DNA from 3 places in the Pseudomonas sp. FP597 genome. Region 2 is predicted to be linked to each of the others. Evidence: riboswitches for the same ligand, from Rfam matches in the RefSeq annotation. Region 2 holds a riboswitch; each other region holds the start of a gene.

Region 1 (4,184 bases), 1.7 Mb from region 2:
TCCAGCCTTCGAGCTGCAACATCGGTGCCGGATAGAATTCGGTCACCGGCCCCAGGCACAGCACGGCCAGGGGTTTGGCGCCGGGCGGCAAGCCCAGCAGGTCGGTCAGGGCCTCAGGCTCGAACAACGACACCCAGCCCATGCCCAGGCCTTCGGCACGGGCCGCCAGCCATAGATTCTGGATCGCACAGGACAACGAAGCCATGTCCATTTCCGGCAAGGTGCGGCGGCCGAAGATATGCCGCTCGCGCCCCTCCATCAACGCTGCCACCAGCACTTCGGCGCAGTCGTGGATGCCCTCGACCTTGAGCTTCATGAATTCATCGGAACGCTCGCCCAAGGCCTCGGCGGTACGCACGCGCTCTTCTTCCACCAACTGCTGGATTTGCCCACGCAGGTGACGGTCGCTGATGCGGATGAAACGCCATGGTTGCATCAAGCCGACACTGGGCGCCTGGTGTGCGGCCAGGAGCAGGCGGTGCAGCAACTCGGGGGCCACCGTGCCGCCGCTGAAGTGGCGCATGTCACGGCGTTCGGCGATGGCACGGTAGACGGCGTCGCGGTCGGCCTGGGGAAAGGCGTAGTCGGTCATGGCCCTATCGGGGGCAAGCCCCCTCCCACATTGGGTGCAAACAAGGCGGCTACCGCAGTCGGATTCGACGGAAAATAGAAGTGCACATAAGAGGCCGTCATCCGCCCCTGCCGAAAGACCGCTTCGGCACCGCGCCCACCGTTCGGGCTCAGGCCACGGGCAATCGGCTGGCACTCGGTGCTGGTCAGGGAATGGTGATACGTGTGCCCACGCAACACGCCTTCCGGCAACTCGACGCTTTGCAAAGCCAGGGCCGCAAGTTTCTTTTGCATCACCGCATCGCCCTGTAAAAGGCCGAGCAGTTCGGCGCGGCTGCCGTCGACATCGGTGAGCGAATCCAGCAGATAGAGCATGCCACCACATTCTGCGAGCAGCGGCTTACCGGCGGCGTGATGGGCGCGGATCGCAGCGAGCATCGGGGTATTTTCCGACAGCGCTTGATGGTGCAGTTCCGGGTAGCCACCGGGCAAATACAGGCTATCGGTGTCAGGCAAATGGCTATCGTGGATAGGCGAAAAGAACTTCAGCTCGGCGCCCATGGCCCGTAACAGATCGAGGCTGGCACCGTAGGTGAAGGCGAACGCTTCGTCGCGAGCGACCGCGATGCGCACGCCGGCCAGCAACGGCTCGGCCTCGATCACCTGCGGTGCGGCGAAGGTCACCGGCGGTGGCAGCGCGACTTCGCAACTGCTGCCCAGGGCCTGGGCGGCGGCGTCCAGGCGCACATCGAGGTCATTGAGTTCACTGGCCTGCACCAGGCCCAGGTGGCGGCTGGGCAGTTCGATCCCGGTCTCGCGGGACAACGCGCCGTACCAGCGCAGGCCTTCGGTGAGGCTGCCTTCGAGCAACTGCGCATGGCGCAAGGTGCCGACGCGGTTGGCCAGTACGCCGGCGAACGGCAAGTCGGGCTGGTAACGCGCCAGGCCCAACGCCAGCGCGCCAAAGGTCTGGGCCATGGCGGTGCCGTCGATCACACCCAGCACCGGCACACCGAAGTGCCGCGCCAGGTCGGCGCTGGACGGCGTGCCGTCGAACAGGCCCATCACGCCTTCGATCAGGATCAGGTCGGCCTCCCCCGCCGCTTCCCACAGCAGGCGGCGACTTTCCTGCTCGCCCACCATCCACATGTCCAATTGATACACCGGCGCACCGCTGGCGCGCTCGTGGATCATCGGGTCCAGGAAATCCGGGCCGCATTTGAACACGCGCACCTTGCGCCCCAGGTTGCGGTGCAAACGGGCGAGCGCGGCGGTGACGGTGGTCTTGCCCTGGCCGGATGCCGGTGCGGCAATCAATACGGCGGGGCACTGACGGGGCTGATTCAAAGTTCGACGCCCTTCTGTGCCTTGATACCGGCCTGGAACGCGTGCTTGAGCATGCCCATTTCGGTGACGGTATCGCCCATTTCAACCAATTCAGGCTTGGCGCCACGCCCCGTAACCACCACGTGTTGCATCGGCGGGCGGGCCTGCAGGTCACTGAGGACCTGGTCGAGGTCGAGGTAGCCGTGCTTGAGGGCGATATTCAGCTCGTCCAGTACCACCAGGCCAATGGACGGGTCTTGCAGCAATTGGCGCGACACGGCCCAGGCGGCCTCGGCGGCGGCGATGTCGCGCTGGCGATCCTGGGTTTCCCACGTAAAGCCCTCGCCCATGACATGGAAGCGCACCTGCTCGGGGAAACGGCGGAAGAACAGCTCTTCGCCGGTACTGTTACGTCCCTTGATGAACTGCACCACGCCGCACTGCATGCCGTGCCCCATGGCCCGGGCCAGCATGCCGAACGCCGAGCTGCTCTTGCCCTTGCCGTTGCCGGTGAGCACCAGCAGCAATCCGCATTCATTGGGAGAGTTGGCGATGCGCTCGTCGATCACGGCTTTTTTGCGCAGCATGCGCGCCAGGTGGCGTTCGTCGCGGTCGGGGGTATCGGTCATGGCAGCTCTCCGTTGGGGCTGGACAAAAACGGCGGGCAGGAAAAAGAAACACAAACAGCCAAGCATCGCCCACCGTGATGCTGTTGATTGATCCAGGCCGGTCTCCGGGCTCATGAGCGGCGTTCTGAAGCGAACAGACCGACGCTGCGCCTTCCCATATCGCGAGCGATACAGTGGCAAAAGGCAGCGTCTTGACTCATTTACCGTTGCGGGGGCAGCGCCGGAATTGCGGCGGCGCTGTGTACAAGCGCGCTCACTCACCGGCTTCCCTGTTTCACCCTGTCGACCCGTGGGTCACAGAGCACCTGGAACAAGCGGCGAAGGTTAGTGGGTTGATGGGGGAGCGTCAATGAAAGCTGGCCGTGTACTTGAACCATCGCATCACCGCACTCCTCTACCCTTACAGGTATACCGGAGAAAATCATGCATAAAACCAGACTCGCCTTACTGATGATGCTCGCAGGCAGCCTCGTCGCCTGCGGAGAAACTTCGACCTTGCAGGTCGCCGACGGCACAGGGCCGTCACCCCAATTACCGGAGCCGAACAAGACATTGATCCCCACCGTCAACATCGCCCCGGCCGTTGGCTGGCCCGAGGGCGCCAAACCCATCGCTGCAGCCGGAACGCAGGTAGCAGCATTTGCCGAAGGGCTGGACCATCCGCGCTGGCTGTATGTGTTGCCCAATGGCGATGTGCTCGTGGCTGAAACCAACGCGCCGCCCAAGCCCGATGATGCCAAGGGCATTCGTGGCTGGGTCATGGAAAAAGTCATGGGCCGCGCCGGCGCGGGTGTGCCGAGCCCGAACCGCATCACGTTGCTGCGCGATGCCGACCACGACGGCGTGGCCGAAACGCGCACGGTGTTCTTGGAAAACCTCAATTCACCGTTCGGCATGACGCTGGTTGGCAACGACCTGTATGTGGCTGACTCCGACAAGCTGCTGCGCTTCCCGTACCACGCGGGCGAAACCGCGATCAAGGCACTGGGGACCAAGGTGGTCGACCTGCCGGGCGGTAGCATCAATCACCATTGGACCAAAAACGTGGTCGCCAGCAAGGACGGCAGCAAACTCTATGTGAGCGTCGGTTCCAACAGTAACGTCGGCGAAAACGGTCTTGAAGCGGAACAAGGCCGCGCGGCTATTTGGGAAGTGGATCGCGCCAGCGGCCAGCACCGCATTTTCGCGTCGGGCCTGCGCAATCCCAACGGCATGGCCTGGGAACCACAGAGCGGCAAGCTGTGGACCGCAGTGAATGAGCGCGACGAGATCGGCAGCGACCTGGTGCCGGACTACATCACCTCAGTCAAGGACGGCGGTTTCTATGGCTGGCCCTTCAGCTATTACGGCCAGCATGTGGATGTGCGCGTCACGCCGCAGAACCTGGACCTGGTCGCCAAGGCAATCGCGCCGGACTATGCGGTCGGGCCTCACACCGCGTCTTTGGGCCTGACGTTCGACGAGGGCAGCAAACTCCCGGCGCCGTTCAGCAACGGCGCGTTCATCGGCCAGCATGGCTCGTGGAATCGCAAGCCGCACAGTGGCTACAAGGTGATCTTCGTGCCGTTCGAGGCAGGCCAGCCTAAGGGCAAGCCGGTGGACGTACTGACTGGGTTCCTCGATAAAGACGAGAAAGCCATGGGCCGCCCGGTGGGCGTG
Region 2 (4,184 bases):
GCGTTTTTTTTGCGGGTGATCAACAGGCGGGCCGGGGCATTGGTGAGCTGTTCGGCAAGCGCCAGCGCGGCACTTTCGGCGATGCCGTAGCAGCCCGTATGGGCAAATGCGACCGCCGATTTGTGGCTGAGACGGTCTTCATAAACAGCCAACTGCGTGGCACTGAAACACTGCAAGGGCAGCTTGAGCAACCGCGCCAGGTCGAGCAAACCGGGCTCATCCTGTTTGCGATCGAGGCTGGCCAGTGCGGTGATGCGCTGGCGATCGATGCCGCCCTCGGCGAGGGCGGCATCAAACAGCGCCAGCAGGGTGTAAACCTCACAACCGCGCTGGCAGCCCAGGCCGACGACGCAGGTCATGCCGAGTAGTGATCATCGCGGTTGCGCCGGAACAGCCAGGCGCTGATCAGGCCCAGTGCCAGCCAGAACGCCATGTTGGTCAACTGCGAAGCGATCTTGAATTGAGCCTCCAGCGCTTCTGGCGCCAGCATCGAGTGCACTTGCGGTTGGGGCGCGCCGATCACGTGCGGCACTGCCAGGATGGCCGCGCCCAGCACTTTGAGCAGCCAATGGCGGCCGAACACGATCAGTGCAATTCCGACAGCGGTAGACGCGGCGGTGCCGATCCACCAGGTCTGGCGCAGCGCCAGCTCGGCGGCGGCAGTGCCCGGCAATTCCGGCGGCAGGCCGAGGGTGGGCGCCAGCACAAAGGTCGCATAACCGGCCAGGCCCCAGAGCAGGCCCTGGGCGGTGCGGGTGGGTGCGCGCAGGGTGTACAAGCCTGCCAGCATCAGCGCAAAACCGACGGCGACCACCAGATTGCCGCCGGTGGTGGACAGCACGCGCTGCCAGCCGTCTTCCGGCGACCAGGCTTCGGCGTCGTGGCTGTGGGCAGCGGCGCCGGCGCCGTGTTCGTGGGCTACTTCGGCGGTTGCCGGGGCGTGCTCAAAGGTTTCCGCCTGCAGAATCAGCGGGGCGACCCAGAAACTTTGCAGCAGGGTCAGCAGCAGGGCGGCCAAAAGGCCAGTGAATCCTGCGGTTTGCGCAATACGCTTGATCATCTCGGCAGGCCTCAGTGGCACGGGAACGCGGCGCTGTGGCGGGTATCGTGGGCGGCGTTGTGCACCGCCTCGATGTGCGAGAAGCCGGCGAAATACACCAGGCACGCGCCGAGGATCGACGCGCCGATGGCGGCGGTCAGACGTTGGCTGAGGGTAGTGGTACTGCTGGCGGTAGCTGAGGTGCTGCTGATGATCGACATGGCGCGTCCCTTTCAGGTGTCAGGGTGAAACGAGCGCATGAAAACCCCGCGAGCCGGGCACGCAGGGTTTTGAACAGCGCCCGCCCACCGCGGGTTTGTTATCTGATTTTTCGGGCCGGTCTCCGGGCTCGCGAGGGACTCTGGGTCTATAAAGCATCGCCTTCCCATGCCATACCGACACAGTGGATCTGACGCTTCGCTCGCTTACCGTTGCGGGGGCAGCACCGGACTGGCCATCTGTCGATGACGCACCGGTTTCCCGTTTCACCCTGTGAAGGGCACCCGAAACAAGGCCTGTAGGAAAGCATGCAGAGCGACGGTAGTCAAATTGACCGAGCACCTGTAGCCTTGCATCCTGCGAGGTTCTTCGGCCCAGGCCGAAGCTAAGAAGGGAACACGGTTCAATCCGTGGCTGCCCCCGCAACTGTGAAGGGTTTACCGACTGCCATGCCACTGCCCATCAGGCGGGAAGGCGCAGCCGGCGCCGGCCTGATGGCCCGCATGCCCCTAGCCAGGAGACCTGCCTCGCAACCGATTTTCCACTTCAACCGGGCGGGGTGATCCGGTGACGAAATCCGCTGCTGCGCGCCGTCGCAGGGCTTATCGTCCCGTATGCCCGCCCTCAAGGGCATCCGATGAAAACACTGGCCAAACTTCCCGTCACCATCGTTACCGGCTTCCTCGGGTCGGGCAAAACCACCTTGCTGCGCCATATGCTCGACAATGCCCAGGGCCGTCGCATCGCCGTGATCGTCAACGAGTTCGGCGAGCTGGGCATCGACGGTGAAATCCTCAAGCAGTGCTCTATCGGTTGCACCGAGGAAGAAGCCAACGGTCGTGTCTACGAACTGGCCAACGGCTGCCTGTGCTGCACCGTGCAGGAAGAATTCTTCCCGGTGATGCGTGAGCTGGTGGCCCGTCGCGGCGACCTCGACCATATCCTCATCGAAACCTCGGGCCTGGCGCTGCCAAAACCGTTGGTGCAAGCCTTCCAGTGGCCGGAAATCCGCAGCGCCTGCACGGTTGACGCGGTGATCACCGTGGTCGACAGCCCCGCCGTGGCCGCCGGTACCTTCGCCGCGTTCCCCGACCAGGTCGACGCCCAGCGCAAGCTCGACCCGAATCTGGATCACGAGTCGCCCTTGCACGAGCTGTTCGCCGACCAGTTGGCCAGCGCCGACCTGGTGATCCTCAATAAATCCGACCTGATCAGCCGCGAAGACCTGGCCCGCGTGCGCCTGGAAGTCGCCCAAGAGCTGCCGCCGGCGGTGAAAGTCATCGAAGCCAGCAGTGGCCGCGTTCCGCTGGACGTGCTGATCGGCCTGGGTGCCGGCTCCGAAGAGCACATCGACGGTCGCCACAGCCATCACGATCATCATCACGACGGTGAAGACGATCACGACCATGACGCTTTTGACTCGATCTCCATCGACCTGCCGCAGGCCGACGAAGCCTTGCTGCTCGACGCGCTGACCCAACTGGTGGTGCAGCACGGCATCCTGCGCGTCAAAGGCTTCGCCGCGATCCCGAACAAGCCGATGCGTCTGCTGGTCCAGGGCGTGGGCACGCGTTTCGACAAGCACTTCGACCGTGCCTGGGGCGCTGACGAGGCGCGCATCACGCGCCTGGTGCTGATCGGCCAGGACCTGGATGCCGCCGGCCTTGAAGCGCAGTTGCGCGCAGCGCTCAGCGTTTAACCCATGCACCTGCTCAGGACTCAGCCCGGTGGTTTCGTCGCGGACGACAATATCGCCGACCTTGGCCAGACCCCTGCCGAACTGGTGATCCTGTGCAGCGGCGATTCGAGCCTGGCGCTGCTGGCCGAAGCGGCGCAACAGCTACCCGACGATTACCCCAGCCTGCGCCTGGCCAACCCGATGCAGGTGCAGAACCACGCGTCGGTCGACCTGTACGTCGACGAAGTGCTACGCCATGCCAAGGTCATCCTGCTTTCGCTGCATGGCGGTATCGGTTATTGGCGCTATGGCATCGAGCGCCTGGTGGAGCTGGCCGAACGCGGCGTCACGCTGATCCTCGTGCCGGGCGATGATCGCCCGGACCCGGAACTCAGTGGCCTGAGCACGGTAAACGCCGAACAACGCGACCGCCTGTGGCACTTCCTGCGCCAGGGCGGCTTGGGCAATGCGCTGGATTTCTATCGCTGCCTGGCCAGCGGTTACCTGGGCCGTGATTACCCTTGGGCCGAGCCGCAAACCCTGGCGCGGACCGCGATCTATCACCCGCACACCGCCAATGCCCGTCTTGAAGACTGGCAGTTGGCGTGGAACCCGGACTGGCCCGTAGCGGCGGTGCTGTTCTACCGTTCGCATCTGCAGGCGGCCAATACCGGTTTTATCGACGAGTTCTGTCAACGCTTGCAGGCGGCGGGCCTCAACCCGCTGCCGATGGCGGTGGCCAGCCTGAAAGAGCCCGGCTGTCTGGCGGTGGTCGAGGACCTGCTGGATGAGGTCGACGCCGCGGTGATCCTCAACACCACCGGTTTTGCCCAGTCCAGCCCCGAAGCGCCGCATGTGCGCCCGTTTCGTCGCAATATCCCAGTGATCCAGGCCATTTGCGCCCAGGACAACCAGCCCGGTTGGCAGGCCAGCGAGCAGGGCCTGGGCCCGCGGGACCTGGCGATGCACATTGCCTTGCCGGAACTGGACGGGCGCATCATCAGCCGGCCCATCAGTTTCAAGGACCTGGCCTGGCGCAGCGAGCGCAGCCAGTCGGATGTGGTGTGCTACCGCGCAGCGCCCGAGCGCATGGACTTTGTCGCCTCGCTCGCACGGCGCTGGGTCGAGCTGGCGCGGGTGCCGAATGCGCATAAGCGCATCGCGCTGATCCTCGCCAACTACCCGACCCGCGATGGTCGCATCGGTAATGGCGTGGGCCTGGACACGCCGGCGGCGGCACTGAATATC
Region 3 (4,184 bases), 1.4 Mb from region 2:
GTCACGCACCTTGAAGCCCAGGCCCGTGCAACTGAGCACGGTCATCGCGCATTTCTCCGGCCAATCAGGATCAATGCAAACACCGGCGCGCCGACCAAGGCCGTGACTACACCGACGGGAATCACCTGGCCCTTGATCAAGGTGCGCGACAGCACATCAGCGGCGATCAAGAACAACGCGCCGCCCAACGCACTGGCCGGCAGCAGGCGCGAGTGCCCGGTGCCGAGCAACAGGCGCATGGCGTGGGGGATCACCAGGCCGACAAAGCCGATGGAGCCGACAATCGACACCATCACCGCCGTGACCAGCGCGGCGCAGCCCACCAGCACACACTGCACGCGGCGCACCGGGATGCCGAGGGACGCCGCCGAGTCGCTGCCGAAGGTGAACGCATCCAGCGCGCGACGGTGCCACAGGCACACGGCCAATCCCGCGACCGCCACCGGCACCGCCAGCCACACCGACGGCCAGCGCACGCCGCTGAGGTTGCCGAGCAGCCAGAACAGGATGCCGCGCGCCTGTTCCGAGCTGGCGGATTTGGTGATCAGGAACGCGGTGAGCGCATTGAACAGCTGCGAGCCGGCAATGCCCGCGAGGATGATCTGCCCGGTGCCGCTCAGGGAACCGCTGGCCCGTGTCAGCAGAATCACCAGCGCAAACGCCGCCATGGCCCCGACAAACGCGCCGGCCGACAGCGAAATCAAGCCGCCGCCCACGCCCATCAACGCCACCAGCACCGCGCCGGTCGAGGCGCCCGCGCTGATGCCCAGCAGGTACGGATCGGCCAACGGGTTGCGCAGCAATGACTGCAAAATCACCCCGCAGGTGGCCAGCCCGGCACCGCAGGCGGCGGCGACCAGGGCGCGGGTCAGGCGGTAATTCCACACCACGCCTTCGTCGATGGGGTCCAGCACGTAGCCGGCGTTCCACAGTTTGTTGGCCAGCACCTGCAACACCACCTGCGGTTCGATGGCGGTTTCGCCGATGGCCACGCCGGCAAGGACGGCGGCCAGCAGCAGCGCGAGGGCAAGTAAGGTACGGATCATTTGGACAGGTCGTAGCCGTCGATGGCCCCGGCCAATTGTTCAAGGCCATCAAAGGTGCGCAGGCTGGCCTGCAGCGCCAGGGCGTCGAGGATGATGATGCGGTTGTTTTTTACCGCGTCCATGTTGCGCGTGACCGGGTCGCTGCGCAGGAAGGCGAGTTTCTTTTCATGGTCGTCGGCGGGGTAGCGGCGGCGGTCCATGCGGGCGATCACCAGGAAGGTCGGGTTGGCCTTGGCGAGGGTTTCCCAGCCGACGGCGGGCCACTCTTCATCCGATTGCACCACGTTGTGCAAACCAAGGGTGTCGAGCATGAATTCGGGAACGCCCTTGTGGCCGGCCACGTACGGGTCGCTGGCCATCTCCGCGCTGGAGAACCACACCAGTGCGCTGGCCTGTTTCAAGCCCTTGCCTTGCGCGGTGGCGACGGACTTGGCCAGGCGCGCCTTGAGTGCATCGTTCAGTTGTTCGCCGCGATCCTGGACGTCGAAAATCTGCGCCAATTGGTGGATGCTTTTGTAGATTGTCTCAATGTGGAACTGCTCCAGCCGCGTGCCGTCGGCGCCCACCAGGTTGTCCTTGCCTTCGCAGTCGGAGGGCAGCACGTAGGTGGGAATCTTCAGTTCATGGAATTGCTCGCGAGTGCCGACCACGCCTTGCGGGCCGACCACCCATTCCAGCTCGGCGGCCACCAGTTGCGGGCGCTTGGCGATCACCGCTTCAAAGCTTGGCTCGTTGTTAGCCAGGCGTTCGATGCCGTCGTTTTGCGCCTTGAACTGCGGCAGCACGCTGTTGAACCACAGCGAGGTGCCGACCACGGTGTTGCCCACGCCCAGGGCGTAAAGCATTTCGGTGGCGGCCTGGCCGATGGTCACGCTGCGTGTCGGGGCTTGCTGGAAGGTGACGCTGCTGCCGCAGTTTTCGACGGTCAGCGGGTAATGAGCGGGGGCCGCGTGGGCCAGGGCACAGAAGCCCAGCCCGGTGAGCAGGGCGGTAACGTGTGGCAGCATGGGGCGATCTCCGTGTGAACCGTACGTGAAGCAGGGGAGGTACGGCTCGGAAATACGCCCTCGAACGCTGCCGCTCGGGCAGGCGAGGATGTCCTTCCCGGACACCCCGCCGGTAGTGATGTTGCTGGGCCGGCAGGTCTCCTGACTGATGCGTCGTCGCCTCGCTCCAGCCTTCCCGGACGGTGTCCAGTGGCGTTGAGGAGCAGGCTCGGCACCTACAGTTGCGGGGGCAGTTTCGATTGGCGCCGCGGGCGGCGCTTCGAATTCCCTATTAGTCCCGTGGGGGAACCGGCGGCGGTATGGTAGTTGATTCGGCGCGGGAGCGGGAGGTCGAAGTGAGCCCGGTCACACGCGAATATCTTCAGGCCCCCGGATCAGCGCTTCGATGCGCGTCCCGGTAGCGCGCTCTTCATTGCTGAACCCGTCGTAATCGGCCAGGTTGCCAAAGCGAATGCCGGTCAAGCCTTCGATCTGGATCACGCTGCGCTGGTAGGTTCTGAGCTGCCCGAAGACCAGGTCGAGCTGACCCAGTTCACGGCTTTGGTCGATCATGTAGGCGCTGGCTGAAGGCTTGCCATCGTCGCTCAGGTACGCGACGACTTTCCAGAATGCCTTGGGGATTTTGACGCCACGGTACAGGCGGTCGTCGTCGGCGAAGACCGGGCCGGTGAACACCGTGGCACGGGCTTTCCAGCGCTGGGTGTTGTCGAGGAGATAGTCTTCGAGTTCGAGCCAGGTCTTCTGGTTGAAGCCGCTCATCTGCGGTGAGCAGTTGGTGAAATGGAAGGTGTCGAGGTTGGCGGTGGTTGCCTCGTCGCCCCAGTTGGGGTCCTGGCGCCGTACCAGATGGCCGCGGTCCAGGCCGTTGCCGGCGTAGAGGTCCTCGCCCACTTGGGCGTCGAGCGGCAGGCGGCCGTCGTAGGCCCAGCTGTCGTTGCTGCGCACGATGTCCACATGCCGTGCGCCGTCGATGTTGACCCCCACATAGTGGGCCAGTCGTCGGGAGCGTGACATCGTGATGGAAAAGTGCGTGTAGTCCAGCCGTGGTTGCACGTCAGCCGCCAACGTTTCGTTGACCGTAGGCCATGGCACCACGAAACTGCCGAGGAAGTCTTCAGCGTAACCGCTGCGGTTGTGCAGGTCCTTGGCCGGCGTGGTGCGCGGCGTCGGGGCCCTGGCCTCCAGGAGTGTGGGAAAGGGCGCGATCAACGGGCGCAGATCGGCGAGCCTGGGGCGGTGGGACAGGTCGACATTGACTTTACGTGCGGGCATGGGCTGCTCCTTGCGGGCCTGAGATAAACATACTGCAACATAGGTTCATGACAATTTAGGCCAGGCACTGACAGCCGGACTATCCTGAAACGGTTATCCGGAGTTCACCACACGCCAGAATGGAGCCAGCTTATGTGTGTTCGCCACCACCGCAATCCGATTTTTTGCCTGATTCCTCCGTACATGCTCGATCAGATCGCCCGTCACGGTGATAAAGCCCAGCGTGAAATTGCGTTACGCACACGGGCCAAGGACAGCACATTCCGCTCGTTGCGCATGCTCGCCGTGCCTGCCCGAGGCCCGGCCCACATGGCCGTGGCCATGGGAGCGGGCAAACGCCGCTCAATCTACAGCGCCGACGGCACCGACACCCTGCCCGGCAAACTGATCCGCGGCGAGGGGCAGCCCGCCAGTGGTGATGCGGCGGTCGACGAAGCCTATGACGGCCTGGGCGCGACCTTCGACTTTTTCGACGAGGTATTCGACCGCAACTCCATCGACGATGCCGGCATGGCGCTGGACGCCACCGTGCATTTTGGCAAGGACTACAACAATGCCTTCTGGAACTCGACCCAGATGGTGTTTGGCGATGGCGACGGGCAGTTGTTCAACCGCTTCACCGTGGCCCTCGACGTGATTGGTCATGAGTTGGCCCATGGCGTGACCGAGGATGAGGCCAAGCTGATGTATTTCAACCAGTCCGGCGCGTTGAACGAGTCGCTGTCGGATGTGTTCGGCTCACTGATCAAGCAGCACGCGTTGCAGCAGAAGGCCGAAGACGCCGACTGGTTGATCGGCAAAGGGCTGTTTACCCAGAAAATCAAAGGCACCGCGCTGCGTTCGATGCAGGCCCCCGGTA

What was found. Region 2 has a riboswitch for cobalamin ahead of cobW (cobalamin biosynthesis protein CobW). Riboswitches for the same ligand answer to the same signal wherever they lie in the genome.
Positions count from the first base shown of each region.
Region 1: linked by a shared signal. The riboswitch ahead of cobO (cob(I)yrinic acid a,c-diamide adenosyltransferase) and the one ahead of cobW (cobalamin biosynthesis protein CobW) in region 2 are both predicted to bind cobalamin.
Region 3: linked by a shared signal. The riboswitch ahead of PSH66_RS20030 (ABC transporter substrate-binding protein) and the one ahead of cobW (cobalamin biosynthesis protein CobW) in region 2 are both predicted to bind cobalamin.

Region 1 is NZ_CP117432.1:4,659,357-4,663,540, forward strand. Features, by position in the region: gene bluB (5,6-dimethylbenzimidazole synthase) at 1-592, opposite strand, end outside; gene PSH66_RS21225 (cobyrinate a,c-diamide synthase) at 589-1,917, opposite strand; gene cobO (cob(I)yrinic acid a,c-diamide adenosyltransferase) at 1,914-2,525, opposite strand; cobalamin riboswitch at 2,603-2,849, opposite strand; gene PSH66_RS21235 (sorbosone dehydrogenase family protein) at 2,949-4,184, shown strand, end outside.
Region 2 is NZ_CP117432.1:2,985,051-2,989,234, forward strand. Features, by position in the region: gene PSH66_RS13915 (cobalamin biosynthesis protein) at 1-359, opposite strand, end outside; gene PSH66_RS13920 (CbtA family protein) at 356-1,060, opposite strand; gene PSH66_RS13925 (CbtB-domain containing protein) at 1,072-1,260, opposite strand; cobalamin riboswitch at 1,356-1,561, opposite strand; cobalamin riboswitch at 1,604-1,803, shown strand; gene cobW (cobalamin biosynthesis protein CobW) at 1,896-2,957, shown strand; gene cobN (cobaltochelatase subunit CobN) at 2,961-4,184, shown strand, end outside.
Region 3 is NZ_CP117432.1:4,402,616-4,406,799, reverse strand. Features, by position in the region: gene PSH66_RS20040 (ABC transporter ATP-binding protein) at 1-45, opposite strand, end outside; gene PSH66_RS20035 (iron ABC transporter permease) at 42-1,046, opposite strand; gene PSH66_RS20030 (ABC transporter substrate-binding protein) at 1,043-2,053, opposite strand; cobalamin riboswitch at 2,167-2,361, opposite strand; gene PSH66_RS20025 (DNA/RNA non-specific endonuclease) at 2,399-3,325, opposite strand; gene PSH66_RS20020 (M4 family metallopeptidase) at 3,458-4,184, shown strand, end outside.